Regions from separate parts of the Cellulosimicrobium sp. PMB13 genome, predicted to be linked through region 1. Evidence: predicted binding sites of a transcription regulator. Region 1 holds the regulator's gene; the other holds the start of a gene.
What was found. Region 1 encodes LexA, which represses DNA repair genes until DNA is damaged. Its sites were predicted from a motif close to TCGAACANNTGTTCGA; they were not measured.
Positions count from the first base shown of each region.

Region 1 (15,488 bases):
GGAGTCACCCACGGTGCGTCAGACCTCCGGGAGGGTGGAGCGGCAGTGGCCGCGATGGACGGTCGAGGGGAGCGGCACGCCGCGCGCGCCGCTCCCCTCGGGTCGGGTCAGGCGCAGGCGTCGACCGTGGGCGGGTTCTCGCTCGAGTTCGGCGTGTACCCCGTGCCCTCGGTGTTGGCCGTCACGGCCTCTTCCCAGGACCCGTCCTCGATCATCTCCTCGATCGCCGCGTTGACGTCCTCGCAGATGTCGTTGTCCTGCGGGAGGCCGACGCCGTAGCGCTCGGTGGAGAACGGCGCGCCGACGACCTTGACCTTGCCCTGGTTGGCGGGCTGGGCGGCGAGGCCGGCGAGGATGATGTCGTCCGTCGTGACGGCGTCGACCTGACCGGCCGTGAGGGCCGTCACGCACTCGGCGTAGCCCGGGCGCTCGAGGAGCTGGACGCCCGCGGCGTACTCGTCCTTGATGCGCTGCGCGGACGTCGAGCCCGTGACCGAGCACAGGTTCTTGCCCTCGAGGGCCTCGGGGCCCGTGATGTCGGTGTTGTCCTCGGCGACGAGGAGGTCCTGGCCGGCGACGAAGTACGGGCCGCCGAACGCGACGGTCTCCTTGCGCTCGTCGGTGATCGAGTACGTCGCGAAGATCATGTCGGCCTGGCCGGTCTGGAGCATCGTCTCGCGCTGCGCGGACGGTGCCTCGACCCACTCGATCTGGTCGGCCGAGTAGCCCAGCTTCTCGGCGACGTAGGTCGCGACGTCGACGTCGAACCCGGTGTACTCGCTGCCGTCCTGGTAGCCGAGGCCGGGCTGGTCGAACTTGATGCCGATCGTGATCGAGTCGCCACCGCCACCGCCGCCCTCGGTCTGCTCGGGGTTCGTGGTGGTGCTGTCGGCGCCGATCTCGTCCGGGTCTCCGCCGCACGCCGCGAGCGTGAGGGCGGTGAGTGCGGCGAGGACGGCAGCACCTGCGTGTCGTGTGCGCATGGTTCGTACCCTTCGTGAGTGGTGGCCGCCCGCCGAGTTGTGCCTCGTGCGGACGCCCGGGTGTGGGGGCTGTCGGAACTCAGTGGGTGAGGATCTTCGAGAGGAAGTCCTTCGCGCGGTCGCTCTTCGGCGCCGTGAAGAACTCCTCGGGGTGCGCCTCCTCGACGATCTGGCCGTCGGCCATGAACACGACGCGGTTCGCAGCCTTGCGCGCGAACCCCATCTCGTGCGTGACGACGATCATCGTCATGCCCTCCTTGGCGAGGGCGACCATGACGTCGAGGACCTCGTTGATCATCTCCGGGTCGAGCGCCGACGTGGGCTCGTCGAAGAGCATGACCTTCGGGCGCATCGCGAGCGCGCGGGCGATCGCGACACGCTGCTGCTGCCCGCCCGAGAGCTGGGCCGGCATCTTCTGCGCCTGGTTCTTCACCCCGACGCGGTCGAGCAGGGCCAGGGCGCGCTCCTTGGCGTCCTTCGACCGTTCGCCGCGGACCTTGACCGGGCCGAGCGTGACGTTGTCGAGGATCGTCTTGTGCGCGAACAGGTTGAACGACTGGAACACCATGCCGACGTCGGCGCGCAGGCGGGCGAGGGCCTTGCCCTCCTCGGGCAGGGGCTCGCCGTCGATCCGGATCTCGCCGCTGTCGATCGTCTCGAGCCGGTTGATCGCGCGGCACAGCGTCGACTTGCCCGACCCGGACGGACCGATCACCACGAGCACCTCGCCGCGGCGGACCGTGAGGTTGATGTCCTGCAGCACGTGGAGCTCGCCGAAGTGCTTGTCGACGCCGCGCAGCTCGACCAGCGGGTCGCCGAGCGCGTCGTCCGTCGGCCGACCGCTCACGGTCGTGTCGGCCGTCATGCCGGACGGCTCGTCGGACGGCAGGGGGGAGTCATCGACCATTTTTCGAACATAGGGGGCAACTGTTGCCGGTGCCAGCGAATCGCGCAACAGTCAGGCAACAGTTCCGTAACACCGGTGGCCGCGCCGTACCCTGGACGGTGATGTCCACGATCGCCCCCGCCCCGCTCCCGACCGCCGACGCTCCCGACGGCGGCACCCGCACGTACGTCGTGCGCACGCTCGGCTGCCAGATGAACGTCCACGACTCCGAGCACATGGCCGGGATGCTCGAGCAGGCCGGGTACACCCGTGCCAGCGCGACCGACGAGGCGGCGAACCGTGCCGACGTCGTCGTCATCAACACGTGCGCGGTGCGCGAGAACGCGGCGACGCGTCTGTACGGCAACCTCGGCCAGCTCGCGTCGGTCAAGGCCCAGCGCCCGGGGATGCAGATCGCCGTCGGCGGATGTCTTGCGCAGAAGGACCGCGGCACGATCGTCGACAAGGCCCCCTGGGTCGACGTCGTGTTCGGCACGCACAACCTCGACGCGCTCCCGGTCCTGCTGGAGCGCGCGCGCCACAACGAGGCGGCGCAGGTCGAGATCGCGGAGTCGCTCCAGGTCTTCCCGTCGACGCTCCCCACCAGGCGCGAGTCGGTCTACGCGGGCTGGGTCTCGATCAGCGTCGGCTGCAACAACACGTGCACGTTCTGCATCGTCCCCCACCTGCGCGGCAAGGAGCGGGACCGTCGGCCGGGAGAGGTGCTCGCCGAGGTGGGCGCGCTCGTCGAGGCGGGCGCCATCGAGGTCACGCTGCTCGGCCAGAACGTCAACAGCTACGGCGTGGAGTTCGGCGACAGGGGTGCGTTCGCCAAGCTCCTTCGCGCGTGCGGGACCGTCGACGGCCTGGAGCGCGTGCGCTTCACCTCGCCGCACCCGGCAGCGTTCACCGACGACGTGATCGCCGCCATGGCCGAGACCCCCAACGTCATGCCGCAGCTGCACATGCCGCTCCAGTCCGGGTCCGACCGCGTGCTGCGCGCGATGCGTCGCTCCTACCGCTCGGAGCGCTTCCTCGGCATCCTCGAGCGCGTGCGCGCCGTCATGCCCGACGCGGCGATCACGACCGACATCATCGTCGGCTTCCCGGGCGAGACGGAGGAGGACTTCGCGGAGACGATGCGCGTCGTCGAGGCGTCGCGGTTCGCGTCGGCGTTCATCTTCCAGTACTCGCCGCGCCCGGGGACCCCCGCGGCGACGATGGACGGCCAGCTGCCGAAGGAGGTCGTCCAGGAACGCTTCGAGCGCCTGCAGGCGCTCCAGGAGCGGATCGCCGGCGAGGAGTCGGCCCGCCAGGTCGGGCGCACGGTCGACGTCCTCGTCACGGAGGGGCCGGGGCGCAAGGACGGCGCGACGCACCGGCTCACGGGCCGCGCGCCGGACAACCGCCTCGTGCACCTCGCGCTGCCGGCGGACGTCCGGGTGCCCGACGCCGCGGTCTCGCCGACCATGGTCGCGCAGCCCGGTGTCGCGCCCGAGGCGCTCGACCCGCGCCTCGCGGAGACGCCCGACGCGCGCCTGCCGCGGCCGGGCGACGTCGTCACGGTGGAGGTCACGCGCTCCGCGCCGCACCACCTCATCGCGGACTCGGCGCTCGCGGGCGGCACGTTCGCCGTCCGGCGCACGCGCTCGGGCGACGCGTGGGCGACCCGGGAGCGCGCGCGCCTCGGCGGCGCCGAGGACGACCACGGCCACGGCGCGGCCGCGACGGCCGGGCCGGTCGCGCTCGGCCTGCCGACCGTCCGCGCCTGACCGGCCACCGGGCTGCGGCGGCCCGACGAGCGAGCGGCTGGGACTACGCCGGTGCGAAAGGCGTCAGGCCGCGCTCGTCGACCCACGGCCGGACGACCATGGCGCCGGCGCGGCAGCCCGAGCACCGGCGTCGTCCCAGCCGCGGACCCGGCCACGGCTCGACGCCCCGGCTCAGTCCTCGACGACCCCCGGCGGCAGCTGGGCGCCGATCGCGTGGAAGAGCTGCACGGCCGTGCCGAGGCCGCACGAGACGGTCTGCGAGAGCTGTGCGTCGGTCGCGCCGTGCTCGAGGTCGACCGAGACCTCCGCGTACACCCCGAGCCGTCCCGCCTCCTCGCGCACGTAGACCTTGGGCCAGATGCGCTCGCGGTTCCAGTCGTTCACGGCCTGGAGCGTGACCAGCCGCGCCTCGAGCGGCAGGGTCGTGGACCACCGGCCGCGGACCTGCAGGATCTCGGAGCGGTCGCCGAGCAGGAGGAACCAGAACCGGTGCCCGTCCCACGTGCCGGTGATGTCGCCGTCGTCGTCGACCCGGAAGTGGTAGCCGCGCCGCGTGAGGTGGTCGCCGACGCGCGACATCGACAGCGGGCGGGGACGCTCCGCCTCGGCCGGGATCGACTCGGCGGACTTCGGGCGGCGGTTGCCGAAGAGGCGGGCGAACCAGCCCGTGCGCGACTGCGTCATGGCGCCTGCCTCGCCGGGTCCGGGTAGAACTCGTCGAGCGCGTCGAAGAACATCGACCCCGTGCTCAGACCGCACTGCAGCAGCTGGTCGAGCTGGTCGTCCGTGGCGCCGTGCTCGAGGTCGACCGTGACCTCCGTGAACACCTGGATCATGCCGTTGTCGCGCACGCGCGTGTACGTCTTGGGCCAGATGCGGTCGGCGTTCCACTCGTTGCAGAACTCGAGCACCTCCTCGAGGCGCTCGATCGCGAGGTCCCGGTTCCACTGGCCGCGGACCTGGAGGATCTCGTCGTGGTTGCCGAAGAGCAGGAAGTAGAAGAGGCGGCCGTGCCACAGGCCGCCGACGTCGCCGTCGGAGTCGACGAAGTAGCTGTAGCCGCTGTCGGTGATCCACTCGACCACCCGGGCGATCGCGAGCGGCGACGGGGCCCGGTCGTCCGCGGTCACGACCTGGCCGAGCTCGCGGGCCAGGAGGTCCTCGACCTGCGAGCGGAGCGCGTCGTCGTCGAGGCGTCCCGTCCCGGCGTCGTCGGGGATCCCGCCGGGCTGGTCCCCCCGCCGGTCGTCGTCACGCTCGCCGAAGAACCTCACCGTCCCACCGTACTCGGCGACGGCGCGTCCCGTCGCCCTCGGGCGTCGCGTCGTGTCCGCGCCGCGGGCCGTGCCCACCGGTCCTGGGACCGCCCGTCGCTCGCTACCGTGGGTGGCGTGAGCACCCGCGCCGTCGTCCTGCCCGCCACGCCGCTCCTCGTCCCCGGCGCCGCCGGTCGCGCGGAGGTGCTGCGCGAGCTGCGCGCCGCGGCGCTCGACGCGTTGCGCGAGCTGACCGGCGGCGTCGCGCCCGTGGTCGTGGTCGCCGCCGTCCCCACGGGTGCCCTGGTGCGCGGCCCCGCCGCCGCGTCGCTCGCCGCCGTCGGGGTGCGGCGCACCGCGGGCGACCCGTCGTGGGTCGACCCGGGCGACGACCTGGCCCGGACGGGGGAGCCACCCGCCCGGCAGGCCGGGGTGGGAGCGTCCGTCGCGCTGCTCGCGCTCGGCGCCTGCGGCGTGCGGGGTGCGCTGGACGTGGTCGAGGTCGGTCCGCACACCACGACGGACGTGGCGAGCGACCTCGGCCGCGAGCTCCGTGCCGACGGTGTGTCGCTCGTCGTCGCGGACGACCCGCGGTGGGCGTCGACCGACGTCGTGCTCGGTGCCTTCGTGGACGCCGCCTGGTCCGTCCGGTCGGAGCAGCTGCACGAGGACGACATCGACGAGCGCTACGCGATCCGTCGCTACGTCGCCGCGGACGCCGCCGTCGGCGCGCCGGGGCACCGGTACCGTTCTGCGGGTGAGCCCTGAGCACGTGACGCGCACGTCGTCGAGCCCGGTCGTCGTCGCCGTCGTCGGCCCGACCGCGACCGGCAAGTCGGACCTCGCGCTCGACCTCGCGCAACGCCTCGGCGCGCCGGGGGCACCCGCCGAGATCGTCAACGCGGACGCCTTCCAGCTCTACCGCGGCATGGACGTCGGCACGGCCAAGGTCCCGGTGGCGGAGCGCCGCGGCGTGCCCCATCACCTCCTCGACGTGCTCGACCCGACGCAGGACGCCTCCGTCGCGCGGTACCAGGAGGAGGCCCGGGCGGCGCTCGACGAGATCGCCGGGCGAGGGGCGCGCGCGGTCGTCGTCGGAGGCTCCGGGCTGTACGTGCGCGCGCTCCTCGACGACATGCGCTTCCCGGGCACGGACCCTGCGGTGCGTACCGCGCTCGAGGAGCGTGCCGAGCGCGAGGGGACGCGAGCGCTGCACGACGAGCTCGCCCGTCTCGACCCCGGCGCGGCGGCGAGCATCGGCGCTGCGAACACGCGTCGGATCGTGCGAGCGCTCGAGGTCATCGAGCTCACGGGCAAGCCCTTCACGGCGAACCTCCCGCGCCAGGAGTACGTGCGACCGACCGTGCAGATCGGTCTCGACTGCGACCGCGCGGTGCTCGACGAGCGGGTCGCGCGCCGGGTCGAGCGCATGTGGGAGCTCGGGCTCGTCGACGAGGTGCGCCGCCTCGAGGCCGCGGGCATGGGACGCACCGCGCGGCGCGCGGTCGGGTACGCGGAGGTGCGGACGCATCTGCACGGGGAGACGACCCAGGACGCGGCACGCGAGGCCGTCACCGCCAACACGCGCCGCCTCGCGCGCAAGCAGATGGGCTGGTTCGGTCGCGACCCGCGCGTGCACTGGCTCGACGCACGGTCTCCGCGCCTGCTCGACGACGCGCTCGCCGTCGTCGCCGAGGGGGACGCCGGCGGTGGCGGTGTCCCGTCGGACCGCCGCGGGACGGACGAAGCGGACACGGGTGCGCCGGTGCGCCGTAGTCTGGGCTCATGACGCGCACCCGGTTCACGAAGGGCCACGGGACCCGCAACGACTTCGTGCTGCTCGCCGACACGAAGGGTGAGCTGGACCTCACGCCCGAGCTCGTGCGCGCGCTCGCCGACCGCCGCGGCGGCATCGGCGGCGACGGCGTGATCCGCCTCGTGCCCACGGCCCTCGTGCCCGAGTCGCGCGACGTCCTCGCGCAGGACCCGCACGCGATCTGGTTCATGGACTACCGCAACGCCGACGGCTCCGTCGCCGAGATGTGCGGCAACGGCGTGCGCGTCTTCGCGGCCTTCGCCGAGAGCCTCGGCCTCGTGAGCTTCGCGGGGGGCACCGAGGTCCCCGTCGGGACGCGCGCGGGCGTCAAGCGCGTGCGCAAGGAGGACGACGGCTGGTACGCGGTCGACATGGGGCCGTGGTTCCTGCCGGGCGGTCGCGACGCGCTGCGGGCCGGATTCGACGCGACGGTGGTCGTGCGCGGCTGGGAGGTCCCGCGCCCGGCGCTGAGCGTCGACCTGGGCAACCCGCACACCGTGCTCGCGCTCGCGCGCGAGGACCTGCTCGCGGACGCCGACCTCACGGACGCTCCCGTCGTCGATCCGGTGCCGCCGCGCGGCACGAACGTCGAGCTCGTCGTCCCCCTCGGCGAGACGGTCGCCGAGGACGGCACCGTCGTCGGTCACGTCCGCATGCGGGTGCACGAGCGCGGCGTGGGGGAGACGCCGTCGTGCGGGACGGGAGCGTGCGCGGCGGCGCTCGCCGTGCGCGTGTGGGGCGGTCCCGACGCCCCGGACACGTGGTTCGTGGACGTCCCGGGCGGGACCGTGCGCGTCCGGGCGCTCCCGGGCGACCACGTCGAGCTGGCCGGGTCGGCCGAGCTCGTCCACTCGGGCGAGGTCGACCTCGAGCGGCTCCTCGATCCCGTCGCGGCCGGGGCGCCCAGAGCGGTCGCCGGGGAGCCGAGCACGGCCGACGCGCCGCAGGCCGTACCGGCCACGGACACCGACGGCGAGCCCGCAGTCGTCTGAGGGCGCGCTCCTCAGGACGGGGTTCAGGCGCCGGGCGCCGTGACCTCCAGGACGCGGAAGCCCTTGGCGCTCGCGGCCCGGCCGACGACGACGCCGGGCATCGCGGGCTCGAGGTGCTCGACCAGCCAGCGCTGCAGCGAGTCGGCCCCGAGGTTGCGCTGCACGACGAGGTGCGCGACCGCGCCCGGCGCGAGCCGCGGCAGCCAGCGCAGCAGCATGCCGTGCAGCGCTTCCTTGCCCACGCGGATCGGCGGGTTGGACCACAGCGCGGCGAACGCGACGTCGTCGGGCACCGCGTCCGGCGTGACGGCCCGGACGCCGGTGAGGCCGAGACGCTCGGCGTTACGCCGCACGAGGTCGAGCGCCCGCTCGTTGACGTCCACCGCCCACACCGTCGCGTCGGGCGCGTCGAGGGCCATCGTCAGCGCGACCGGTCCCCAGCCGCACCCGAGGTCGAGCACGTGCGCACCCGTGCTGTCGGACGCGGACCCTGCCGACCGCGCGGCGAGGACGTCGCCCAGCGGCGGGACCGTGCGCAGCAGCACCTGCGTGCCGAGATCGAGGCGGCCGGGGGAGAAGATGCCGGACGCCACCTCCACCTCGACGTCCCTCCCGGCGAGCCGCACGGCGAGGGTGCGCCGCTCGGCCGCGGAGGCGGGGTTCGCGGTGAAGTAGTGGTCCGGCTCGTCGCTCACGAGGCGTGATCCTACGGGGGGATCGGACGCCCGCCGTGGAATCCGTTGGCACCGGGACGTTTCCGCGTGCCACGCTTGTTGTACCGACGGGCGCACAGCGCGCCCGCGAACCACTCCCGACCGGAAGGCGGCACATGACCCAGACCCCAGCGAACCCCACGTCGGCCCGACCAGAGCCGACCGACGCGACGCGGGACATCGCGAGCGACGTCGTGGCGCGGGTGCTCGCTCGGGCCGGGACGGCGCGCGCCGAGGGCGGCACGGTCCACGCGGAGCACGACGGCGAGCAGCTCGACCTCGCGGAGCGCGCGTCCCTGCGCCGCGTCGCGGGTCTCTCCACGGAGCTCCAGGACGTCACCGAGGTCGAGTACCGGCAGCTGCGGCTCGAGAAGGTCGTGCTCGTCGGCCTGTGGAGCTCGAGCCACGACGCGCGCGAGGAGGGCGCCGCCGCCAGCGCGGAGGACGCCGAGATCTCGCTGCGCGAGCTCGCCGCCCTCGCCGAGACCGCCGGGTCCCAGGTCCTCGACGGCGTGATCCAGCGCCGCGCGAAGCCCGACCCCGGCACGTATCTCGGGTCCGGCAAGGCCGCCGAACTCGCCGACGTCGTCGCCGCGAGCGGTGCCGACACCGTCGTGATCGACGGCGAGCTCGCACCCTCCCAGCGGCGTGCGCTCGAGGACATCGTCAAGGTCAAGGTCGTCGACCGGACCGCGCTGATCCTCGACATCTTCGCCCAGCACGCCAAGTCGCGGGAGGGCAAGGCCCAGGTCGAGCTCGCCCAGCTCGAGTACCTCCTGCCGCGCCTGCGCGGCTGGGGCGAGTCGATGTCCCGCCAGGCCGGTGGCCAGGTCGGCGGCGCCGGCGCGGGGATGGGCTCGCGCGGGCCCGGTGAGACGAAGATCGAGCTGGACCGGCGGCGCATCCGCAACCGCATGGCCAAGCTGCGCCGCGAGATCCAGGCCATGGCCCCCGGCCGCGAGACCAAGCGGTCGTCGCGCAAGCGCCACGCGATCCCCTCGGTCGCCATCGCGGGCTACACGAACGCGGGCAAGTCGAGCCTGCTCAACGCGCTCACGGGCGCAGGCGTGCTCGTCGAGAACGCGCTCTTCGCGACCCTCGACCCGACGGTCCGGCGCACGCGGACGGAGGACGGTCGCGTGTACACGCTCGCGGACACCGTCGGCTTCGTGCGCGCGCTGCCGCACCAGCTCGTCGAGGCGTTCCGGTCGACGCTCGAGGAGGTCGGCGAGGCCGACCTGCTGCTGCACGTCGTCGACGCGTCGCACCCGGACCCGGAGGGCCAGATCGCCGCGGTCCGGCACGTGCTCGCCGACATCCCGGGCGTCGAGGACGTCCTGGAGGTCGTCGTCCTCAACAAGGCCGACGTCGCCGACCCGGAGGTCGTCGACCGCATCCGGCGGCGCGAGCGGCGCACGGTCGTCGTGTCGGCGCACACGGGCGCGGGGATCGACGAGCTCCGGCAGCTCATCGCGGACGAGCTGCCGCGGCCCGACGTGACGATCGACGTCGTCGTGCCGTACCACCGCGGCGACCTCGTGCACCGTGTGCACACCGAGGGCGAGATCGACCACGAGGAGCACACGCCCGAGGGCACGCTCCTGCGGGGCCGCGTCGCGGAGGCGCTCGCGGCCGAGCTCGCCGGGGCGGTCCCGACCGCCTGACCGGCTCCCACCGCGCCTCGACCACGGACGGCGCCGCACGGTGCTCCGGTGCCGGCGGCGCCGTCGTGCGTCGTCGCTTCGGCCGTCGTCCACAGCCCCGTCGGGCCGCGCCCGCCGCGTCGGTGCCCGACCGTAGACTCGACGCGTGCCTCCCGTCTCGCCCGCCACGAACCGTCCGACCGAGGACACCGCGGCGGCGGACGGCCCGCCCACCCGTGACGCGGCGACGCTCGCCGGCGTCCCGGACGTCGACACGCTGCTCGACCTCGCCGTCGGGAAGCTCGGCGGCGCACGCCGGGACGGGCAGCACGCCATGGCACAGGCCGTCGCCGGGTCGATCGGGAGCGGTGAGCACCTCGTCGTCCAGGCCGGGACCGGCACGGGCAAGTCGCTCGGGTACCTCGTGCCCGCGGTGCGGCACGCCGTCGCGACCGACGAGCGCGTCGTCGTCTCGACGGCCACGCTCGCGCTCCAGCGCCAGGTCATCACCCGGGACCTCCCGCTCGTCGCGGAGGCGATCGGCGCAGAGCTGCCGCGCCCGGCCTCGATCGCCCTTCTCAAGGGCTGGCACAACTATGTGTGCGTCCACAAGGTGGCCGGCGGGTACCCGACGGACGAGCCGACGCTCTTCGACCTGCCTGGCGAGACGGCCGGCGCGACCGACCACCCGCTCGCGCGGGCCGACGGCCGCGCGGCGCCGTCGCTCGGCGAGCAGGTCGTGCGCGTGCGCGAGTGGGCCCAGGAGACGGCGACCGGTGACCGGGACGACCTCGTCCCCGGGGTGAGCGACAAGGCGTGGCGGCAGGTCTCGGTGACCGCTCTCGAGTGCCTCGGCCAGCGCTGCCCGCTGCTCGCCGAGTGCTTCCCCGACAAGGCCCGGGCGGCCGCGCGCGAGGCCGACGTCGTCGTGACGAACCACGCGATGCTCGGCATCGCCGCGATGGGCTCGCCGGGCGTGCTGCCCGAGCACGACGTGCTCGTGGTCGACGAGGCGCACGAGCTCGCCGACCGCGTGACGGCGGCCGCGACCGTCGACCTCTCCGTCCCCGCCATCGAGGGCGCCGCGCGCCTCGCGCGCCGGCACGGCGGCGCCACGACCGACGCGCTCGACGCCGCCTCCGCGGCCTTCGGCACCGTGGTCGGCGCCCTGCCCGCGGAGCGCTTCCCCGACGGGCTGCCCGACGGTGCGCGCGACGCCGTCGCAGCCGTGCGCGACGCGGCGCGCGAGGTGCTCTCGCGCCTCAAGCCCGAGACGGGCGTCCAGAAGCCCGCGACCCCGGACACGGGCCTGAAGATGGCGCAGTCGGCGATGCTCCAGCTCTTCGAGGTCGCCGAGCGGATGGCCGGGGACCCGACCGGGCACGACGTCCTCTGGTGCTCGCGGCCCGGCGAGGGCGGCTGGACCGCCGACCGGTTCGGCGAGGGCGCGAGCAGGCTCCACGCGGCGCCCCTCGGCGTCGCGGGTCTCATCCGTACCCACCTCCTCACCGAGCGCACCGGGGTCTTCACGTCCGCGACGCTCGCCCTCGGCGGGACCTTCGACGCCGTCGCCCGCACCTTCGGGCTGGGCGGGAGCGCGTCGGACGGCGAGGAGGCGCCGTCCTGGCGGGGCCTCGACGTCGGCAGCCCGTTCGACTACCCGCGCCAGGGGATCCTCTACGTCGCGAAGCACCTGCCGACACCCGGACGAGAGGCCGCGACCGAGCACCAGCTCGACGAGATCGCCGCGCTGGTCGAGGCGGCGGGTGGCCGGACGCTCGGGCTGTTCTCGTCTCGGCGGGCCGCCGTCGCTGCGGCCGAGGCGATGCGCGAGCGGCTCGACGTCCCCGTGCTGTGCCAGGGCGACGACCAGCTCCCCACGCTCGTGCGCGAGTTCGCCGACGACCCGGCGACGTGCCTGTTCGGGACGCTGTCGCTGTGGCAGGGCGTGGACGTCCCCGGTCCGTCGTGCCAGCTCGTGCTCATCGACCGCATCCCGTTCCCCCGGCCCGACGACCCCGTGCGGTCGGCGCGTGCCCGTGCCGTCGAGGCCGCGGGAGGGAACGGCTTCATGCAGGTGTCCGCGACGCACGCGGCGCTCCTGCTCGCGCAGGGTGCAGGACGTCTCGTCCGCTCCACGACAGACCGCGGAGTCGTCGCGGTCCTCGACCCCCGGCTCGTCACGGCGCGCTACGGCACGTTCCTCACGCGCTCGATGCCCGGCTTCTGGCAGACGACCGACCGCGAGGTCGCTGCCGCTGCGCTGAGGCGCCTCGCCGCCCTAGGCTGAGCGAAGACCACGAGACGGAGGCACGATGATCGACGCCGGCACCACCTTGCCCACCCCTGAGGAGAGCCGTGGAGGCCACGGGTCGAGGGCAGGAGCGCGGACCACGAAGCTGGCGATCGTCGGGGCCGGAGCCGTCGGGTCGACGCTCGCGTACGCGGCGCTCATGCGTGGGGCGGCGCGGACCGTCGCCATGCTGGACGTCAACCGGGCCAAGGTCGAGGCGGAGGTCCTCGACCTGCAGCACGGCATCCAGTTCATGCCCATGGCGAAGGTCGAGGGGTCCGACGACGTCGCGGTGTGCGCCGGCGCGGACGTCGTGGTGGTGACCGCGGGGGCGAAGCAGAAGCAGGGCCAGACGCGGCTCGATCTCGCCGAGGGCACGATCGGCCTCATGCGCACGATCCTCCCGGGGCTCGTCGAGGTCGCCCCGGACGCCGTCTACGTCATGGTGACGAACCCGGTCGACATCGTGACCTATGCGGCGCTGAAGTTCTCCGGGCTGCCGCCCGAGCGCCTGTTCGGCAGCGGGACGGTGCTCGACTCGTCGCGCCTGCGGTTCCTCGTCGCGCAGCACTGCGGCGTCGCGGTCCAGAACGTCCACGCCTACATCGCCGGGGAGCACGGCGACAGCGAGATCCCGCTGTGGAGCTCGGCGACGATCGGCGGCGTGCCGCTCCTCGAGTGGCCCGGGATCGCGGGACACCCGTCGCTCTCCGAGGACGCGCGCGAGGAGATCGCGCGCGAGGTGGTGCAGTCGGCGTACCGGATCATCGAGGGGAAGGGCGCGACGAACTACGCCGTCGGGCTCGCGGGGACGCGCATCATCGAGGCGGTCCTCGGCGACGAGCACCGGATCCTGCCCGTCTCGACGCTCCTGGACGGCGACCACGGGATCGAGGACGTGTGCCTCTCGCTCCCGACGCTGGTCGACCGCCGGGGTGCGAGCGAGCGTGTCCTGGTTCCGCTCTCCGACGCCGAGCTGGCCGGTCTGCAGAGCTCCGCGGCGTCGCTGCGCGAGGTCGCGCGGCGGTTCGGCCTGTAGGAGCACCGCACGACGACGGGCCGGTGACCCCACGAGGGGGATCACCGGCCCGTCGTCGCGAGGGCAGCGTCAGGGTGACGGCCGGTCGGTGCCGCCGGTGCCGCCGGGTCAGAGGCTGCGGAGCACGGACACGACGCGCCCGAGCACCTGTGCGTCGTCGCCGACGATCGGCTCGTACGCGGCGTTGTGCGGCACGAGCCAGACGTGGCCGTCGCCCCGCTTGAAGGTCTTCACCGTCGCCTCGCCGTCGATCATCGCGGCGACGATCTCGCCGTTCTCCGCGACGTTCTGCCGGCGCACGACGACCCAGTCGCCGTCGCAGATCGCGGCGTCGATCATGGAGTCGCCCTGCACCCGCAGGAGGAAGAGCTCGCCGTCGCCGACGAGCTGGCGCGGCAGCGGGAAGACGTCCTCGACGACCTGCTCGGCGAGGATCGGGCCGCCCGCGGCGATCCGCCCCACCACGGGGACGTAGGACGGCGCGGGGTGGGCCTCGTCGTGCATCTGCTCGTCGGGGACACGGACGAGAGGCGCGGCACGGCGGCCGTCGTCCGGCTGCACGACCTCGATGGCGCGCGGACGGTTCGGGTCCCGGCGCAGGTACCCCTTGCGCTCGAGCGTGGTGAGCTGGTGCTTGACCGAGGACGGGCTCGTCAGGCCGACGGCCTCACCGATCTCCCGCATGCTCGGGGGATACCCGCGCTGCTCGACGCAGGAGCGGATCGTGTCGAGGACCAGGCGCTGCCGTGGCGTCAGGCCGTCGCTTCCCGCCGTGCCGTCGGGAAGCTCGCGCACCTCGGCGAGCCCCCCGCTCGTGTCCCTGCCTCGTCCCGCCATCGTGGTCTCCGCCCTCGTCGCCTCACGGTCGGCGCCCTGCCGGGAGGAGTCCTCCCCGTACGGCACGCCGCCTCCTCGTCGTGGTGCGCCCGGCGCGGCCGGGGGCACCGGTCGACCTGATCCGGTGCGTCGTCCCTGGCGGGAGGCGTTCCGGGCCAGACCTGTCGGTGGACATGTCCGGCGAACCGACCTGGTCCCAGGTTAGGGGAGAGAGCACCGTGAATCAAACATCTGTTCGAGCATGTCTCGACTCCGTGGGCGGATCGTGGTAGACCTTCGTACAGGTGTTCTACGCACAGGTGTTCGATCCGCTCTCGGGTCGACGACGCAACCTCGCCGGGTCGGAGCGACCGGGGAAGGCGCTCCGGCGCCGGCGAGGGACGGAGGTAGTGATGACGAGTGTGACGTGGGGCGGCCTCGGCGGTCTGGCCGAGCAGCCGGAGCGGCAGGACCGACCCGTGCGGCGCGGCCAGGGTGGCGCGCGGTCGTCGACGGAGGTCTCGGCCGACGCGCCGCTGCGACTCACGCGGCGAGGGCGGATCGTCCTCGTCGTCGCCGTGGCGCTCCTGGTCCTGCTGGGCGCCCGCGTGGGCAGCGCCGTCGCGGGCTCGGCGGGGGAGCCCGAGGAGGTCCGGGTGCACGTCGTCGCCGCGGGCGAGACCCTCTGGGACCATGCTGCGGCTCTCGCCTCGCCCGGCGAGGACCTGCGCGACGTCGTGGCGCGGATCGTCGAGCTGAACGGCCTGTCGTCATCGGGTCTCCAGGCCGGGCAGCGGCTCGTGCTCCCGGTCGACGAGTGACTCGCGTCGCTGCTGTGACCTACGACACCTGGTCGCGGACGGCTCGTGGCGTTCCTGGGGTTGCGCTCTACGTTTAGGTCGACCTAAGTTAGTGTCACCTCACTCGCCGGGCTGGGGGGCCGGGCAGGAGGCGGGTCCGCGGTCATCCGCGACCTGTGAGCACGTCGGCGCACGCGAGGCGAGTCGCGCGCGAGATGGGGACGGGGGCGTCCCGACGGGGGCGACCGGCAACGGTCGCCCCCGTTCTGCGTTCCTCGGCCCGGCTCGCTCCCGCGGCCGCTGCGTCGGTACGGCCCCGGCGTGTTGCACCGTCGTGGGGCGGCGTCATACGTTCGTCGCGCCGCCCTCGCCCTGCGGGGTGCCGGGACCCAGCCGAGGAGAGCCGCCATGCACTGCCCGTTCTGCCGCCACGCGGACTCGCGTGTCGTCGACTCGCGGACGTCGGACGACGGCGCGTC
Region 1 is NZ_CP145910.1:2,769,290-2,784,777, forward strand. It holds gene V5D56_RS12410 (amino acid ABC transporter permease) at 1-12, opposite strand, end outside; gene V5D56_RS12415 (glutamate ABC transporter substrate-binding protein) at 108-983, opposite strand; gene V5D56_RS12420 (amino acid ABC transporter ATP-binding protein) at 1,063-1,848, opposite strand; gene miaB (tRNA (N6-isopentenyl adenosine(37)-C2)-methylthiotransferase MiaB) at 1,992-3,641, shown strand; gene V5D56_RS12430 (YbjN domain-containing protein) at 3,813-4,325, opposite strand; gene V5D56_RS12435 (YbjN domain-containing protein) at 4,322-4,915, opposite strand; gene V5D56_RS12440 (hypothetical protein) at 5,033-5,665, shown strand; gene miaA (tRNA (adenosine(37)-N6)-dimethylallyltransferase MiaA) at 5,655-6,686, shown strand; gene dapF (diaminopimelate epimerase) at 6,683-7,705, shown strand; gene V5D56_RS12455 (class I SAM-dependent methyltransferase) at 7,729-8,400, opposite strand; gene hflX (GTPase HflX) at 8,535-10,082, shown strand; gene V5D56_RS12465 (ATP-dependent DNA helicase) at 10,228-12,351, shown strand; gene V5D56_RS12470 (L-lactate dehydrogenase) at 12,377-13,393, shown strand; gene lexA (transcriptional repressor LexA) at 13,502-14,230, opposite strand; gene V5D56_RS12480 (LysM peptidoglycan-binding domain-containing protein) at 14,623-15,030, shown strand; gene nrdR (transcriptional regulator NrdR) at 15,418-15,488, shown strand, end outside.

Region 2 (15,488 bases), 2.0 Mb from region 1:
GTGGGCGTCGTCGGCTCGGGTGGTCGGGCGGGTGAGCGCGCCGCGTCTACCATCCGCCGCTCGTTCCTCGCGGCTCCCGCCAGACCCGCCACGACGCGGCGCGCCCACCCGCCCTCCCGGTGCCGTCTCACCGCAGGCCGTGGCTGCGGCCGCCCTCGCGAGGTAATCCCTGGCGCGAGAGGTAGAGCGTGGGTCCGCGAGGTAGCGCCCCGGTCGCAGGTGAGACGACGCCCCACCCACGGACCAGGGCTCTACCTCGCGGACCAGAGCTCTACCTCGGGGCGATCAGATCAGCGCTCGACCTCGCCGGCGATGAAGGCCTCGAGCTGGGCGCGGCCCTTCGTGTCCTCCATCTGGACCGGCGGGGACTTCATGAAGTAGGTCGACGCCGAGAGGATCGGGCCGCCGACGCCGCGGTCCTTGGCGATCTTCGCGGCGCGGACGGCGTCGATGATGATGCCGGCCGAGTTGGGGGAGTCCCAGACCTCGAGCTTGTACTCGAGGCTCAGGGGGACCTCGCCGAACGCGCGGCCCTCGAGGCGCACGTACGCCCACTTGCGGTCGTCGAGCCACGCGACGTAGTCCGACGGGCCGATGTGGACGTTGCGGTCCTCCGTCTTGCCGGCGAGGGCGCCGGTGAGGTTGGAGGTCACGGCCTGGGTCTTGGAGACCTTCTTGGACTCCAGGCGCTCGCGCTCGAGCATGTTCTTGAAGTCCATGTTGCCGCCGACGTTGAGCTGGTACGTGCGGTCCAGCACGACGCCGCGGTCCTCGAACAGCTTGGCGAGCACGCGGTGCGTGATCGTCGCGCCGACCTGCGACTTGATGTCGTCGCCGACGATCGGCACGCCGGCCTCCTCGAACTTCGCAGCCCACTCCGGGTCGGACGCGATGAACACGGGGAGCGCGTTGACGAACGCCACGCCGGCGTCGATCGCGGCCTGCGCGTAGAACTTCGCGGCCTGCTCCGACCCGACCGGGAGGTAGCAGACGAGCACGTCGACCTGCGCCTCGCGGAGCGTGGCGACGACGTCGACCGCCTCGGCGTCCGACTCCTCGATGGTCTCGGCGTAGTACTTGCCGATGCCGTCGAGCGTCGGGCCGCGCTGGACGGTCACGCCGAGCGGCGGGACGTCCGCGATCTTGATCGTGTTGTTCTCGGAGGCGTTGATCGCCTCGGAGAGGTCGAAGCCGACCTTCTTCGCGTCGACGTCGAACGCCGCCACGAACTCGAGGCTCGACACGTGGTAGTCGCCGAACTGCACGTGCATGAGGCCCGGGACGGTGCTGCTCGGGTCGGCGTCACGGTAGAAGTGCACGCCCTGGACCAGAGACGATGCGCAGTTGCCTACGCCGACGATGGCGACGCGGATGGAGGTCATCCTCGCTCCTTGGTGTTCGAAGTTCCAGGGTCCTCGGGTCGCCGTGCGCCGTCGGGCTCCTGCTCGGGTGGTTCCGCAGGATGCGGGGTGCTGCTGGGTCGTGCGCGGCCGCTCCCTCGGGGATGCCCGAAGGTCCGGTCGCGCTCGGTGGTGATGAGACCGTCGAGCCAGCGCACCTCGCGCTCGACCTGCTCGAGTCCGTGGCGCTGCAGCTCGAGCGTGTACTCGTCGAGCCGTTCGCGGGTGCGGGCCGCGGACTCCCTGACCGCCTCCAGCCTCTCCGTGAGCCGGGTGCGCCGGCCCTCGAGGATGCGGATGCGGGTCTCGGCGTCGGTCTGCGCGAAGAACGCGAACCGGACGTCGAAGCTCTCGTCCTCCCATGCGGCGGGCCCTGAGGAGGCCAGCACGTCCTGGAGGTGTTCCTTGCCCTCGGCGGTCAGCTCGTAGACGATGCGCGCGCGCCTGCCCGAGAGGGCCGGTGCGAGCGCCGTCTGCGCCGCCGTCTGCTCGGTCCCCGTGATGAGGCCGCGCGCGACGAGCGACTTCAGCGCCGGGTACAGCGAGCCGTAAGACAGCACGCGGAACGAGCCGAGCATGATGTTGAGCCGCTTGCGCAGCTCGTACCCGTGCAGCGGCGACTCGTTGAGCAGTCCGAGGATCGCGGTCTCGAGCACCGGTGTCTTGCTGCGCACGATCCCACCTCCTGACTGCCTCACGCCTCGCCGGCCGACCGGCCGAAGAACTCGATGTATCGAGTCGATACATCGAGAGGTTAGGTCCTCCCGAGGTGTCGCGCAATGCCGGCGCGCCGGTGAGACGCGCGTCACGGGGGTCGCGGGGGTTTGTGAAGGACCCGGGGAGGGGCGGGGACGCCCGGGCGAATCAATGGGGCAGCATCGCCCGAACGTCGCCGCAGGCCCTTGTGCGCGGGGGACGACGCCCTATTGTTCAGGGTGGTCCGCCGTGTGCCGGTCCCGTGCCCGACGACGTCCCTCGCCTCAGGCGGGGACGCGGCGTCGGCCCCCGGGCCGGGTCGTGACGGGCCACGAGCGCGCATCCTGCCGCTCTCCGCTTGTCCCCCAGAGGAAGGTAGACCGTGGCGCGATCCACGAGGACGAAGGGACGGACGACCGCCAGCGGGCGCCGTCGCTTCTTCGACTACCCGCGTTCGCGCGTCAAGGGCTTCCGTCGGTGGCTGCCGTCGTGGCGCGTCGTCGTCGGGACGATGCTGACCGGCGTCGCGCTCGTCGCGGGCGTCCTCGTCGCCGCCTGGTACACGACCGACGTCCCGAGGACGCTGCCCGACATCGACAACCAGACGTCCACCGTCTACTGGGGCGACCAGACGACGGAGATGGGTCGGTACGCGGTCGAGGACCGCGTGATCGTCGACTACGCGGAGCTGCCGAAGTACATCGGGGACGCCGTGGTCTCGTCCGAGGACCGCACGTTCTGGACCAACTCGGGTGTCGACATCCGGGGCATCGGCCGCGCCTTCCTGAACAACCTCACGAGAGGCAGCCAGCAGGGCGGCTCGACGCTCACGCAGCAGTACGTCGAGCGGTACTACATGGACACGACCACGGACTACGCGGGCAAGTTCAAGGAAGCCATCCTCGCGCTGAAGATCACGCAGCAGCAGGAGAAGTCCGAGATCCTGGGGAACTACCTCAACACCATCTACTTCGGTCGCGGCGCGCACGGCATCCAGGCCGCGGCGCAGAAGTACTACGGCGTGGACGCCGCCGACCTCACCGTGTCGCAGGCGGCGATGATCGCGGGCATCATCCCGAGCCCGACGAACTGGGACCCCGCGAACAACCACGACCAGGCGGTGCACCGCTGGAAGCGCACGCTCAATCAGATGGAGGAGGACGGGCACATCTCCGCGGCGGACCACCAGGCGGCGCTCGCCGGCGGGTTCCCCGAGGCCGTCGAGTACGCGAAGTCGAACCTCTACGAGGGCCCCACGGGCTACCTGCTCGACATGGTCGAGAGCGAGCTCGAGGCCAACGGGATCCCGAAGGATGCGCTCCAGACCAAGGGATACAAGGTCACGACGACGATCGACCCGGCGCTCCAGCAGGCCGCGGTCGCGACGGCGCAGTCGGTCCCCGAGGACGCGTCACCGAACCTCAAGGTGTCGATCACGTCGATCGACCCGGCCGACGGGTCGATCCGGGCGCTCTACGGCGGTCCGGACGCGGTCGAGCAGCCCTTCAACACGTCGGTCGACGCGCGCGCGCAGGGCGGCTCGACGTTCAAGCCGTTCACGCTCATCGGCGCCCTCGAAGAGGGGCACACGCTCGACGAGCGCTTCGACGGGAACAACGACCTCGAGATCGAGGGTTTCACCGATCCGGTGACGAACTTCAGCGGCGTGCCGTACGGGAACATCGACCTCGTCAAGGCGACGGCGAACTCGGTCAACACCGTGTACGCGGCCCTGAACTCGGAGATCGGCCCGGAGAAGACGGTGGACGTCGCGACCCGCGCCGGGATCCCCGCCGACACCCCCGAGCTCGGGCCCGTCTACTCGAACGTGCTCGGCACCGCGTACCCGCACCCGCTCGACATCACCAGCGCCTACGCGACGTTCGCCGCCCAGGGCATGCGATCGACCCCGCACATCGTGGCGTCCGTCGTCGACGCGCAGGGACGGCTCATCTACGAGGCGCCCGGGGCGGACGACCGCACGAAGGCGTTCGAGCCGGATGTCATGGCCGCCGCGACGTACGCCATGACCCAGGTGGTCGAGGCTCCCGGCGGCTCCGGCAACCCGGCGCAGGCGCTCGAGCGCCCGGTCGCCGGCAAGACGGGGACCTCCAACACCAACCGGTCGGCGTGGTTCGCGGGTTACGTGCCGCAGCTCGCCACCGTGGTCGGGCTCTACCAGGTCGCCGACGACGGTGTCTCCGAGGCGCAGATCACCCCGTTCGGTGGCTGGGAAGAGATCACCGGTGGTACCTGGCCGGTCGAGGCGTGGACGTCGTACATGCAGGCCGCGACGGCGAACATGCCCGTCCAGGAGTTCCCCGCGTACACCCCGCCGAAGAAGCCGCAGCCGACGGAGACACCGACCGAGACCCCGACGGAGACGCCGACCGAGGAGCCCACGGAGGAGCCGCCGCCGGTCGAGCAGCCGGAGAACGTCACCGTCCCGGGCGTCGTCGGCATGGAGCAGGGCGCCGCGCGCTCGGCGCTCCAGGCAGCCGGGCTCAAGGTGCGGGTCACCGAGGAGTTCTCCGACCAGCAGCCGCGCGGGTACGTGCTGAGCCAGTCGTCGATGGCGGAGGTGCCACCGGGCTCGACGATCTCGATCGTCGTGTCGAAGGGACCGGACCCGGCGACCCAGCCGACCGAGGAGCCGACCGAGCCCGAGCCGACCGAGGAGCCGACGGACGGCGGGACGGAGCCGCCCGACGGCGGCGGCGGCAACAACGGCGGTGGCAACAACGGCGGCGGGGGCGGCGGCTGACACCGTCGCGCCTCCAGCCCGCGGATTTCCCGGGCCCCGCCCCGTGCGGGTAGCCTGGGGAGCTGCTGTCCGCGCTGCCGCACGCCCACCTGGGCGAGCGACGTCGTCGGGCAGCAGTGCGCGAGAGCGCACAGCAGTGCATGAGAACCCTCCTGTCACGGATGGACCGTGACCGCGAAGACCAGAGGAGGTGGGTTACCCGCATGCGCCAGTACGAACTGATGATCATCCTCGACCCCGAGATCGAGGAGCGCACCGTCGCCCCGTCGCTCGACAAGTACCTGTCGGTCATCAAGACCGACGGCGGCACCGTCGACAAGGTGGACATCTGGGGTCGTCGCCGCCTGGCGTTCGACATCAAGAAGAAGTCCGAGGGCATCTACGCGGTCGTCGACTTCACCTCGACGTCCGACACCGCCAAGGAGCTGGACCGTCAGCTCGGCCTCAACGAGGTCGTGCTGCGCACCAAGATCCTGCGCACGGACGCTCGCTGACCCTCCCCGCACCCCCTCTCGGCCCTCGTCCACGGGTCGTCCCCACGCCGTAGCGCGTGTGGGCGCCGCGTGATGGGATGGGCCGACGCGCGAGCGGCGAGAGATCGTACGAGTCGAGACACGACGCCGACGACACCGACGAACCACGAAGGAGCAGGCCATGGCAGGTGACACCGTCATCACGGTGATCGGGAACCTCACGGGTGACCCTGAGCTGCGCTTCACCCCTGCGGGTGCGGCGGTGGCCAACTTCACGGTGGCGTCGACGCCGCGGACCTTCGACCGCCAGTCGAACGAGTGGAAGGACGGCGACACGCTGTTCATGCGCTGCTCGATCTGGCGCGAGGCCGCGGAGAACGTCGCGGAGTCGCTGACGAAGGGCATGCGCGTCATCGTGCAGGGCCGTCTCGTCCAGCGCTCGTACGAGACCCGTGAGGGAGAGAAGCGCACCGTCGTCGAGCTGCAGGTGGACGAGATCGGTCCGTCCCTGCGCTACGCCTCCGCGAAGGTCACCCGGGCCCAGCGCTCGGGTGGCGGTGGCGGCGGCAACTTCGGCGGCGGCGGTGGCGGCTTCGGAGGCTCCGGCGGAGCCTCCGGCGGTGGCGGATTCAGCGCTTCCGGCGGCGGTCAGCAGCAGAACGACCCGTGGGCCACGGCAGGCCCCGCGTCGTCCGGTGGTTCGTTCTCGGACGAGCCCCCGTTCTGACCGTCCGCCTCACCCAGAACACCCGACATCTGGTGCCTGACGCCGCGTGAGCGGCCAGGGCGCAGATCGCACCTTGTAGAGGAGCAACACCATGGCGAAGCCTGTGGTGCGCAAGCCCAAGAAGAAGTCCAACCCGCTGAAGTCGGCCAAGATCGAGTCGGTCGACTACAAGGACACCGCGCTGCTGCGCAAGTTCATCTCCGACCGCGGCAAGATCCGCGCGCGTCGCGTGACCGGCGTCTCCGTCCAGGAGCAGCGCCAGATCGCCCGTGCGGTGAAGAACGCCCGCGAGATGGCTCTGCTGCCGTACACGTCGACGGCTCGCTGAGCAGGAAGGGGAAGAACTCATGGCCAAGCTGATCCTGACGCACGAGGTCACCGGTCTCGGTGAGCCCGGCGACGTCGTCGAGGTCAAGGACGGGTACGCCCGCAACTACCTCGTCCCGCGCAAGCTCGCCACGCCGTGGTCGAAGGGCGCCGAGTCGCAGGTCTCCGCGATCCGCAAGGCGCGCAAGACCCGCGAGATCGCGTCGCTCGACGACGCGAAGGCGATCCGCGACTCGCTGCAGTCGAAGCCGGTCGTCGTCGAGGCGAAGGCCGGCGCTGCCGGTCGTCTCTTCGGCGCCGTGACGACGGCGGACATCGCGTCCGCGGTCGCCGCTGCCGGCTCGTCGGTCGACAAGCGCAAGATCGAGATCGGTCAGCCGATCAAGGCGACGGGTGACTACACGGTCTCCGTCCGCCTGCACCCCGAGGTCTCCGCGACCGTCGCGGTGAAGGTCGTCGCTGCCTGATCCCGCAGTACCCCTGAGCCCTCGGGCTCGGACGTCGAAGGCCCGGTCCCTCTCCGGAGGGGCCGGGCCTTCGTGCGTCGCGAGCCCGTGCGCGTCGTCAGCACTGCACCGGCCTCTGGACCTGTGGGGTGCTGACAGCTCTGGGGCCCTCAGGGTTGTCAGCGCTGCGCGGGCTCAGGGACCCGTGAGGTGCTGACACCTCGCGCGGGTCAGGCGGTGCCGGTGACCATCCAGCGCGAGCCGCGGGCGCGGAGCCCGGTGGTCACGGCACGCGCTGCCATGAAGACCCCCGCAAAGGCGAGCCAGAGCCACGCGAGCCCGGCCGCGCCGTCGGGCGCCCAGTGCCGGACGGCGAGAGCGAACGGTACGTAGACGACGAGCGTGAGCATGCCCGCCCAGGCGAGGAAGCGGCCGTCGCCGGCGCCGATGAGGACACCGTCGAGGACGAACACCCAGCCGGCCATGGGCAGGAGCAGGCCGCAGACGGCCATGCCGAGGGCGACGGCGGTCCGCACGTCGGGGTCCGACGTGAAGAGGAGCGCGAACCACCAGCCGCCCGCCGCCATGACGAGACCGAGGAGAGCCCCGGCCGCGACACCCCACTGCAGCGTGCGGCGCAGGACCGCGCGGACGCGAGGGACGTCGTCGGCGCCGAGGCCGTAGCCGACGAGCGCCTGCGCGGCGATGGCGAGCGCGTCCAGCGCGAACGCGGCGAGCCCCCAGACGGAGGCGACGACCTGGTAGCCCGCGAGCGTGACCTCGCCGAGCCCGGTGGCGACGAAGACGGTGAGGAGGATCGCGAGGCGCAGCGAGAGGGTGCGGACGAAGAGCGGCGTGCCCGCGAGGACGTTGGCCCAGATGCCGCCGGCTGCGGGACGCAGGGCCGCGCCGCGGCGTCGGGCACCGCGCACGACGACCGCGACGAGGATCGCGCCCATGCCGAGCTGGGCAACGGCCGTGCCGATGCCGGACCCGGCGATCCCCAGGCCGACGCCGTAGACGAGGACGACGTTGAGCACCGCGTTGGCCGTCGCGCCGCCCGCCGCGACCCACAGGGGCGTGCGGGTGTCCTGGAGCCCGCGGAGCACGCCCGTGGAGGCGAGGACGAGGAGCATGCCGGGGAGGCCGAAAGCCGACCAGCGCAGATACACGACGGCGTGTTCCGCGACGTCGCCCGTCCCGCCCATCGCGCCGACGGCCCAGGGCGCGGTGATCCACAGGAGGCCCGCGAGCAGGATCCCGAGGCCGAGCGCGAGCCACAGCCCGTCGACGCCGGACTGCAGCGCCTCACGCTCCTGGCCGGCGCCGAGGCGTCGCGCGACGGCGGCCGTGGTCGCATACGCGAGGAAGACGCACAGGCCGACGAGCGTGACGAGCAGCGTCGAGGCGAGGGACAACCCGGCGAGCTGTGCGGTGCCGAGGTGTCCGACGACGGCCGAGTCGACGAGGACGAAGAGCGGCTCCGCGACGAGGGCGCCGAGGGCAGGCACGGCGAGGGCGAGGATCTGCCGGTCGAGCAGCGACCGGCGTGTCGTCGGCGTGTCGTCGAACTTTCTTTCGTCCACACCCCTGAGGGTAGTGAAAGGGCTGGTCAGGCGGGCTCCGGCCGCCTGTACACAGGGATATCCCCTCGTTGTCCACATGGTTGTCCACCGGGTGTGCACAGCACGAGGGGGTGTGTCCACAGGCTGCCCCCCGTCTGTCCACCGGCCTGTGCACAGGCACGTTTGCGGTGCCCGGGAGGCGGATCTAGTGTCGCGGGGTCGTGCCTGTCGGATCAGAAGGTGCGGCCACCGGGACAGTCGTGTGGGTGGCCCGCTGTAGAACACGTGTACGACGCGGGCGATGCCCGGGGCGCCCCCGAGAGGGCCGTGTCCCCGGGGGAACGAGGGGCGCATGTCGATCGACGAGCTCGAGGAGAGCTACGGGGGATCCGGTCACTCCGGGTTCGACCGCACGCCGCCTCAGGACGTCGCGGCCGAGATGAGCGTCCTCGGCGGCATGCTGCTCTCCAAGGACGCGATCGCCGACGTCATCGAGCAGATCCGCGGCAACGACTTCTACCGCCCGGCGCACGAGCTTGTCTACGACGCGATCATCGACCTCTACGGTCGCGGCGAGCCGGCGGACGCCATCACCGTCGTCGCGGAGCTGACGAAGCGCGGAGAGCTCCAGCGGATCGGTGGAGCCCCGTACATCCACGACCTCATGGCGGGTGTTCCGACCGCCGCCAACGCCGGGTACTACGCGCGCATCGTGCGCGAGCGCGCGGTGCTGCGCCGCCTCGTCGAGGCCGGGACGCGCATCGTCCAGCTCGGGTACGCGACCGACGGCGGCGACGTCGACGAGATCGTCAACAACGCCCAGGCCGAGGTGTACGCCGTCACCGAGCGGCGGACGACGGAGGACTACGCGCCGCTGTCCGACATCCTGGGCCCCACGTTCGACGAGATCGAGGCCGCGCAGGGCCGCGGCGAGGGCATGACCGGCGTGCCGACCGGGTACTCCGACTTCGACCGGCTGACGAACGGGCTGCACCCGGGTCAGATGATCGTCGTCGCGGCGCGACCGGCCATCGGCAAGGCCCTCGCCCTCGACACGCCGCTGCCCACGCCGTCCGGCTGGACGACGATGGGGGACGTAGCCGTCGGCGACCTGCTCGTCGCGGCCGACGGGACGCCGACCCGCGTCGTCGCCGCCACCGAGGTGATGGTCGGACGCCCCTGCTACGAGGTCGAGCTCGACGACGGCACCGTGATCGTCGCGGACGCCCAGCACCAGTGGGTGACGTCGACCCGTGCGCAGCGTCGCGTGGTGCGCGGTGGCGAGACGCCTGAGTCGTCCGTCCGCACGACCGAGGAGATCGCCGCCACGGTGAGGTGCACCACGGCGGACGGGCGTGTGAACCACTCCATCGCGACGGCGGCCCCGTTGGCTCTCCCGGAGGCCGAGCTGCCGATCCATCCGTACGCCCTGGGTGTCTGGCTGGGTGACGGGAGCTCACGTCGGGCAGAGTTCACCTCTGCCGATCCTGAGATCGCGATGCGGATCGAGGGCCTGGGCTACTCGACGGAGCCGACCGACGACCAGCTGCGTGCCCTCGGTGAGGCGGCGACGTCGCGCATTCCGGAGCCGTACCTGCGGGCCAGCGAGGTCCAGCGACGAGAGCTGCTGGCGGGACTCCTGGACGCGGACGGAACGGTGGACCCCACGGGCAGCGTGCAGATCACGCTGACCAACGGGCGCCTCGCGTCCGAGACGCGGGAGCTGGTGCACACGCTCGGATATCGCACGGGCTGGTCGACGAGGGCGGTGAAGGGTCGGAGCGAGGCGTCATCGACGGCCTACACGATCACCTTCACGACAGATGACGACGTCTTCGCGCTGGAGCGCAAGCGCCTCGTCCACAAGGACCGACGTCGCCCGGGCACCGCGAGGCTGACGTCACGCTTCGTCGTCGACGTGCGGCGGGTCGAGTCGGTGCCGGTGCGTTGCGTCGAGGTCGAGCACCCCTCCCACCTGTACCTGGCGGGTCGGTCGATGGTGCCGACGCACAACTCCGTGCTCGGCATCAACGTCGCGACGCACGCCGCGGTGCACCACCAGATGGCGTCCGTCATCTTCTCCCTGGAGATGAGCCGCAACGAGATCACGATGCGTCTGCTCGCGGCCGAAGCACGGGTCCCGTTGACGCGCATGCGCTCCGGCAAGATGGACGACGGCGACTGGCAGAAGCTCGCCGGCACGATGGGCAAGGTCGCCGAGGCGCCGCTGTTCATCGACGACTCGCCGAACATGTCGCTCATGGAGATCCGCGCGAAGTGCCGGCGGCTCAAGCAGCGCCACGACCTCAAGCTCGTCGTGATCGACTACCTCCAGCTCATGTCCTCGGGCAAGCGCGTCGAGTCGCGACAGCAGGAGGTCTCGGAGTTCTCGCGTGCGCTCAAGCTGCTCGCGAAAGAACTAGAAGTCCCGGTTATTGCCATCTCTCAGCTGAACCGTGGTCCGGAACAGCGCGGCGACAAGAAGCCGCAGATGAGCGACCTTCGTGAGTCCGGCTGCCTGACCGAGGACACGAAGATCCTGCGCGCCGACACGGGCGCCGAGACGACGATGGGAGAGCTGTTCGCCCTCAACGCCAAGGACGTCCCGGTGTGGGCGCTCAACGATCGTCTCCAGTACGTGCGCCGGCACCTCACGCACGTGTTCCCGACGGGCGTGAAGCCCGTCTTCCGGATGCGGCTCGCGTCGGGCAAGGAGGTCGAGGCGACTGCGAACCACCCGTTCCTCACCTACGACGGCTGGACGCCGCTCGGCGAGCTCGAGGTCGGTTCGCGCATCGGTGTTCCGCGCCACGTCCCTGGTCCCGAGCGGAACGCCGAGTGGGACGACCGGAAGGTCGTCATGCTGGCCCATCTCCTCGGTGACGGGTCGTTCGTCAAGCGTCAGCCGATCCGCTACGCCTCGATCGACGAACGAAATCTCACGGCCGTCAGTGAGGCGGCCACGGCGTTCGGGATCACCCCCATCCGTGACGAGTACGCGGCCGCGCGATGCACCACGCTGCGGCTCCCGGCGCCGTACCGGCTCGCCCGTGGTCGACGGAACCCGATCGCCGAGTGGCTGGACGAGATGGGTCTGTTCGGCGCGCGGAGCCACGAGAAGTTCATCCCGACGAGCGTCTTCCACCTGCCGAAGCGTCAGATCGCGCTCTTCATCAAGCACATCTGGGCGACTGACGGCTCGGTGACCGTGAACGAGAACGGACGCAGCGGGCGTATCTACTACGCCTCCACCTCGCGTGAGCTCGTCGACGGCCTGTCGCGGCTCCTGCTCCGGTTCGGCATCTCGACGCGGCTACGCCGGACGACGCTCAAGGGCGACTACCGCCCCGGCTACTCGCTCGACGTCAGCGGTGTGGACGACCAGCGCCGGTTCCTCCAGGAGATCGGCGTGCACGGAGACCGCGGCGACATCGCCGAGAAGCTGTTGGCGATCATCCGGGATACGCGTTCGAACACCAATGTCGACACCGTACCTCGCCAGGTCTGGGAGGACGTGCGCGAGATCCTCGTCGAGCGTGGCATGACGCAGCGGGAGTTCGCTTCGGCGATCGGCACCCAGTTCTGCGGGAGCGCTTTGTGGAAGAACGCACCCTCCCGGCACCGGCTCGGCAAGATCGCGGCGGTGCTCGAGAGCGAGGAGCTCGAGATCATGGCGGTCAACGACCTGCTGTGGGACGAGGTGGTCGCGATCGAGCCGATGGGGGAGAAGCAGGTCTTCGACGCCACGGTGCTCGACGGTCACAACTTCATCGCCAACGGGATCGCGGCGCACAACAGCATCGAGCAGGATGCGGACGTGGTGATCTTGCTGCACCGTGAGGACGCCTACGAGAAGGAGTCGCCGCGTGCCGGCGAAGCAGACCTGATCGTGGCCAAGCACCGTAACGGCCCGACGGACACGATCACCGTGGCGTTCCAGGGGCACTACCAACGCTTCGCCGACATGCAGATGTAGTCGCCCACGGGCATGTCGAGATGCTGTCGAGATGCAGGCTACTTTGACCGATCCTCCGTCTGGTTGAACCGGCGAGATGCCCGCGGCTTGCAGCTTCGCACCGAGGGAGACGCCGCGTGCCCACGCCGGTGGGCGCGGACACGCGGCGACTGGCCGCGTCAGACTGCGCCGATCTGATCGAGCTCTCCGAGGTCTGCGGCGGAGAGGGGGAGGTTGGCGCGCGCGACGTTCTCCCTCAGGTGCGCCACGGACTTGGTGCCCGGGATGAGCAGGATGTTGGGCGAGCGCTGCAGCAGCCAGCTCAGCGCCACCGCCGTCGGCGTCGTCTCCAGTCGTCGTGCCACGGTGGAGAGGGTGGAGGACTGCAGCGGTGTGAAGCCGCCCAGCGGGAAGAAGGGCACGTAGGCGATTCCGTCACCGGCCAGCTCGTCGATCAGCGCGTCGTCGGCCCGGACGGCGAGGTTGTACATGTTCTGTACCGACACGATCGGGGCGATCGATCGCGCCTCACGGACCTGCTCAGGGGTGGCGTTGCTGATACCCAGGTGGCGGATCAGGCCCTCCCGCTGCAGGTCCACGAGGACTCCGAAGGAGTCGGCGATGGGCTCCTGGACGGGGCCAGTGGCGTTGCCCAGCCGCAGGTTGACCACGCTCAGCGCGTCGATGCCGAGGGACTCGAGGTTGTCGTGCACCTGGCGGCGCACGTCCTCGGGTCGTCGGGCGGTGGGCCAGCCACCCTGGGCGTCTCGCGTCGCACCGACCTTGGTGACGACGTGCAGCGAGTCGGGGTAGGGCTGCAGAGCCTCGCGGATGAGCTCGTTGGTGTCCCGTGGCCCGTAGGCATCGCTGGTGTCGATGTGGGTGATGCCCAGGTCGACGGCCTCACGCAGGACGGCGAGGGCGCCGTCGTGGTCGGCGGGCGGGCCCAGCACCCCCGGGCCGGCGAGCTGCATCGCGCCGTACCCGAAGCGGGTGACCGGCAGGTCGCCCAGGGTCCAGGCGCCACCGGGAAGCGTGGTCGAGATGTTCGTCAAGGTGCTGCCTTTCGGATCGGAGCGCTCGGGCGAGCCGCTCGGCATGCCATGATCCGAGCAGTCGGTCACCAGACGGAAGGAGGCACCTCAAAGTGCGTAAGGCACCAGAGGTGTCGGGAGAGGAAGCGATTGTGACGATGACCGCCGCGCAGCAGCGCGCGCTGGCGAAGGTGGAGTACGACGCCTTCCTCGCCACCTGCCCGAGCCGGCAGCTGCTCGACCGGCTCTCCAACAAGTGGGTGACCCTGGTCCTCGCGGCCCTGGGCGACGCCTGCTCGGCGCCCGAGGACGCAGCTCGGCCGATGCGCTTCTCGGAGCTCTCCCGGCGCGTGGCCGGTGTCAGCCAGAAGATGCTCACGCAGACGCTGCGCTCGCTGGAGCGGGACGGCCTGGTGACCCGGACCGTCGTCGCGACGGTTCCGGTCACGGTCTCCTACGAACTGACCGAGCTCGGACTCTCGCTCCAGGAGACGATGCGCACCCTCAAGTCCTGGGCGCAGGACCACATGGACGACGTGTTCACCCACCGAGAGGATTACGACACCCGAGCGGCGTGAGCGAGTCCACGCCGTCCTCCGCTCCGCGTCGCCCACCAGAGGGCGCGTCGGTGCCGTAGGCACAGCACCTCGAGCTCATAGCGGAGGTCAGACGGCGAAGGTCACCCCGGTGAGTCGTTCGCTCTCGGTCCAGAGCCAGGCGCCGACCTCGGGGTCTGCCGCGACTCGTGGGACGTTCGCCGGCGCGGGGGCACCAGACATCTGGTCACGGCCAGCCGGACCGTAGAACGTCCCACCGAGGGCGTCGTCGCTCGTCGCTGCGTACAAGGTCGGCCAGGACGCGCCCTCGGCCGAGCCCATCAGGAGCCGCTCGGCGAGTGAGGTGACCGCACGTGCCACCGGGTTGCCGCCGTGGCGCTGCAGACCGGTCATGGCCGCGCCCGGGTGCACGACGATGGAAGCGACCTTGCGCCCCGCCGCCCTCGCTCGCCGATCGAGCTCGAGGGCGTAGACCGCGTTGGCTCGCTTGGACTTCGCGTACGCGCCCATGGGGCGGTAGCGGACCTCGCTCTGGAGGTCGCGGAGCCTGCCCGACGGCCAGCGTGACGCGATCGCGGTGACCGTCACGACGCGTGCGGAGCGGGAGCGGAGCACGGCCGGCCAGACCTGCGCGTCGAGTGCGAAGTGGCCCAGGTGGTTGGTGCCGAACGTCGTCTCGAACCCGTCTGCGGTCGTGGTGCGTTCGGGCAGGTTCATCACCCCGGCGTTGTTGATCAGCAGATCGATGGTCTCGTGCTGCGCGATCCGGGTTGCGGCCTCGCGCACCGAATCCAGGTCCGCGAGGTCGACGACGACGGTCCCCAGGACGGCCGACGGCGCGGTCACGCGGATCGCGTGGGCCGCTTCGACAAGCTTGACCTCACTGCGCCCGGCGAGCAGGACTCGCGCACCGCGCTCCGCGAGAACACGGGCAGTCTCCAAGCCGATACCGCTGTTCGCCCCTGTCACGAGGGCGGTGCGACCAGCCTGATCGGGGATGTGTTTCGGGGTCCAGCGCTTCATCGACGACTCCTTACTGAAGGTTCATTCACTAACTCTCCGAGAATGGGGCGCAGTGGCTCGCTTGTCAAATGAACGTTCAGTTATTAGGTTGGACGTGTGACGTCGGAACCACGCACGAGGGACCCCGAGGCAAAGCGGACGCGGCTGCTCGAGGCCTCACTCCGTGAGTTCGCCGAGGTCGGGCTCGCCGGTGCCCGGGTCGAGCGCATCGCCCGTCGCGCGAAGATCAGCCCTGGCCTCGTGTACTCGTTCTACGCCGGCAAGCAGGAGCTGTTCGACGGCGTCTTCGACGAGGTGGTCCACCGGACCGTCTCCGAGGTTCCGATCGACGCCGACGACCTTCCGGAGTATGCGGCCAGGCTGCACGACGCGAACCTCGCGCATCCCGAGGTCGTGCGGTTCCTCACCTGGTACCAGCGCGAACGGGGCGCCGCCGCGCAGCGTGACACCGTGACGGAGTCGATGCGGGAGAAAGTCCGCACGATCGCGGCCGCACAGGAACGCGGCATCCTCACTGGAGA
Region 2 is NZ_CP145910.1:781,954-797,441, reverse strand. It holds gene V5D56_RS03895 (inositol-3-phosphate synthase) at 291-1,382, opposite strand; gene V5D56_RS03890 (helix-turn-helix transcriptional regulator) at 1,379-2,074, opposite strand; gene V5D56_RS03885 (transglycosylase domain-containing protein) at 2,479-4,860, shown strand; gene rpsF (30S ribosomal protein S6) at 5,064-5,354, shown strand; gene V5D56_RS03875 (single-stranded DNA-binding protein) at 5,515-6,060, shown strand; gene rpsR (30S ribosomal protein S18) at 6,152-6,388, shown strand; gene rplI (50S ribosomal protein L9) at 6,408-6,854, shown strand; gene V5D56_RS03860 (MATE family efflux transporter) at 7,064-8,419, opposite strand; gene V5D56_RS03855 (replicative DNA helicase) at 8,751-12,374, shown strand; gene V5D56_RS03850 (oxidoreductase) at 12,533-13,408, opposite strand; gene V5D56_RS03845 (winged helix-turn-helix transcriptional regulator) at 13,546-13,965, shown strand; gene V5D56_RS03840 (oxidoreductase) at 14,053-14,967, opposite strand; gene V5D56_RS03835 (TetR family transcriptional regulator) at 15,064-15,488, shown strand, end outside.
Region 2: V5D56_RS03855 (replicative DNA helicase) is a predicted target of LexA. The motif match lies at 8,676-8,691, and genes of this name have one in related genera.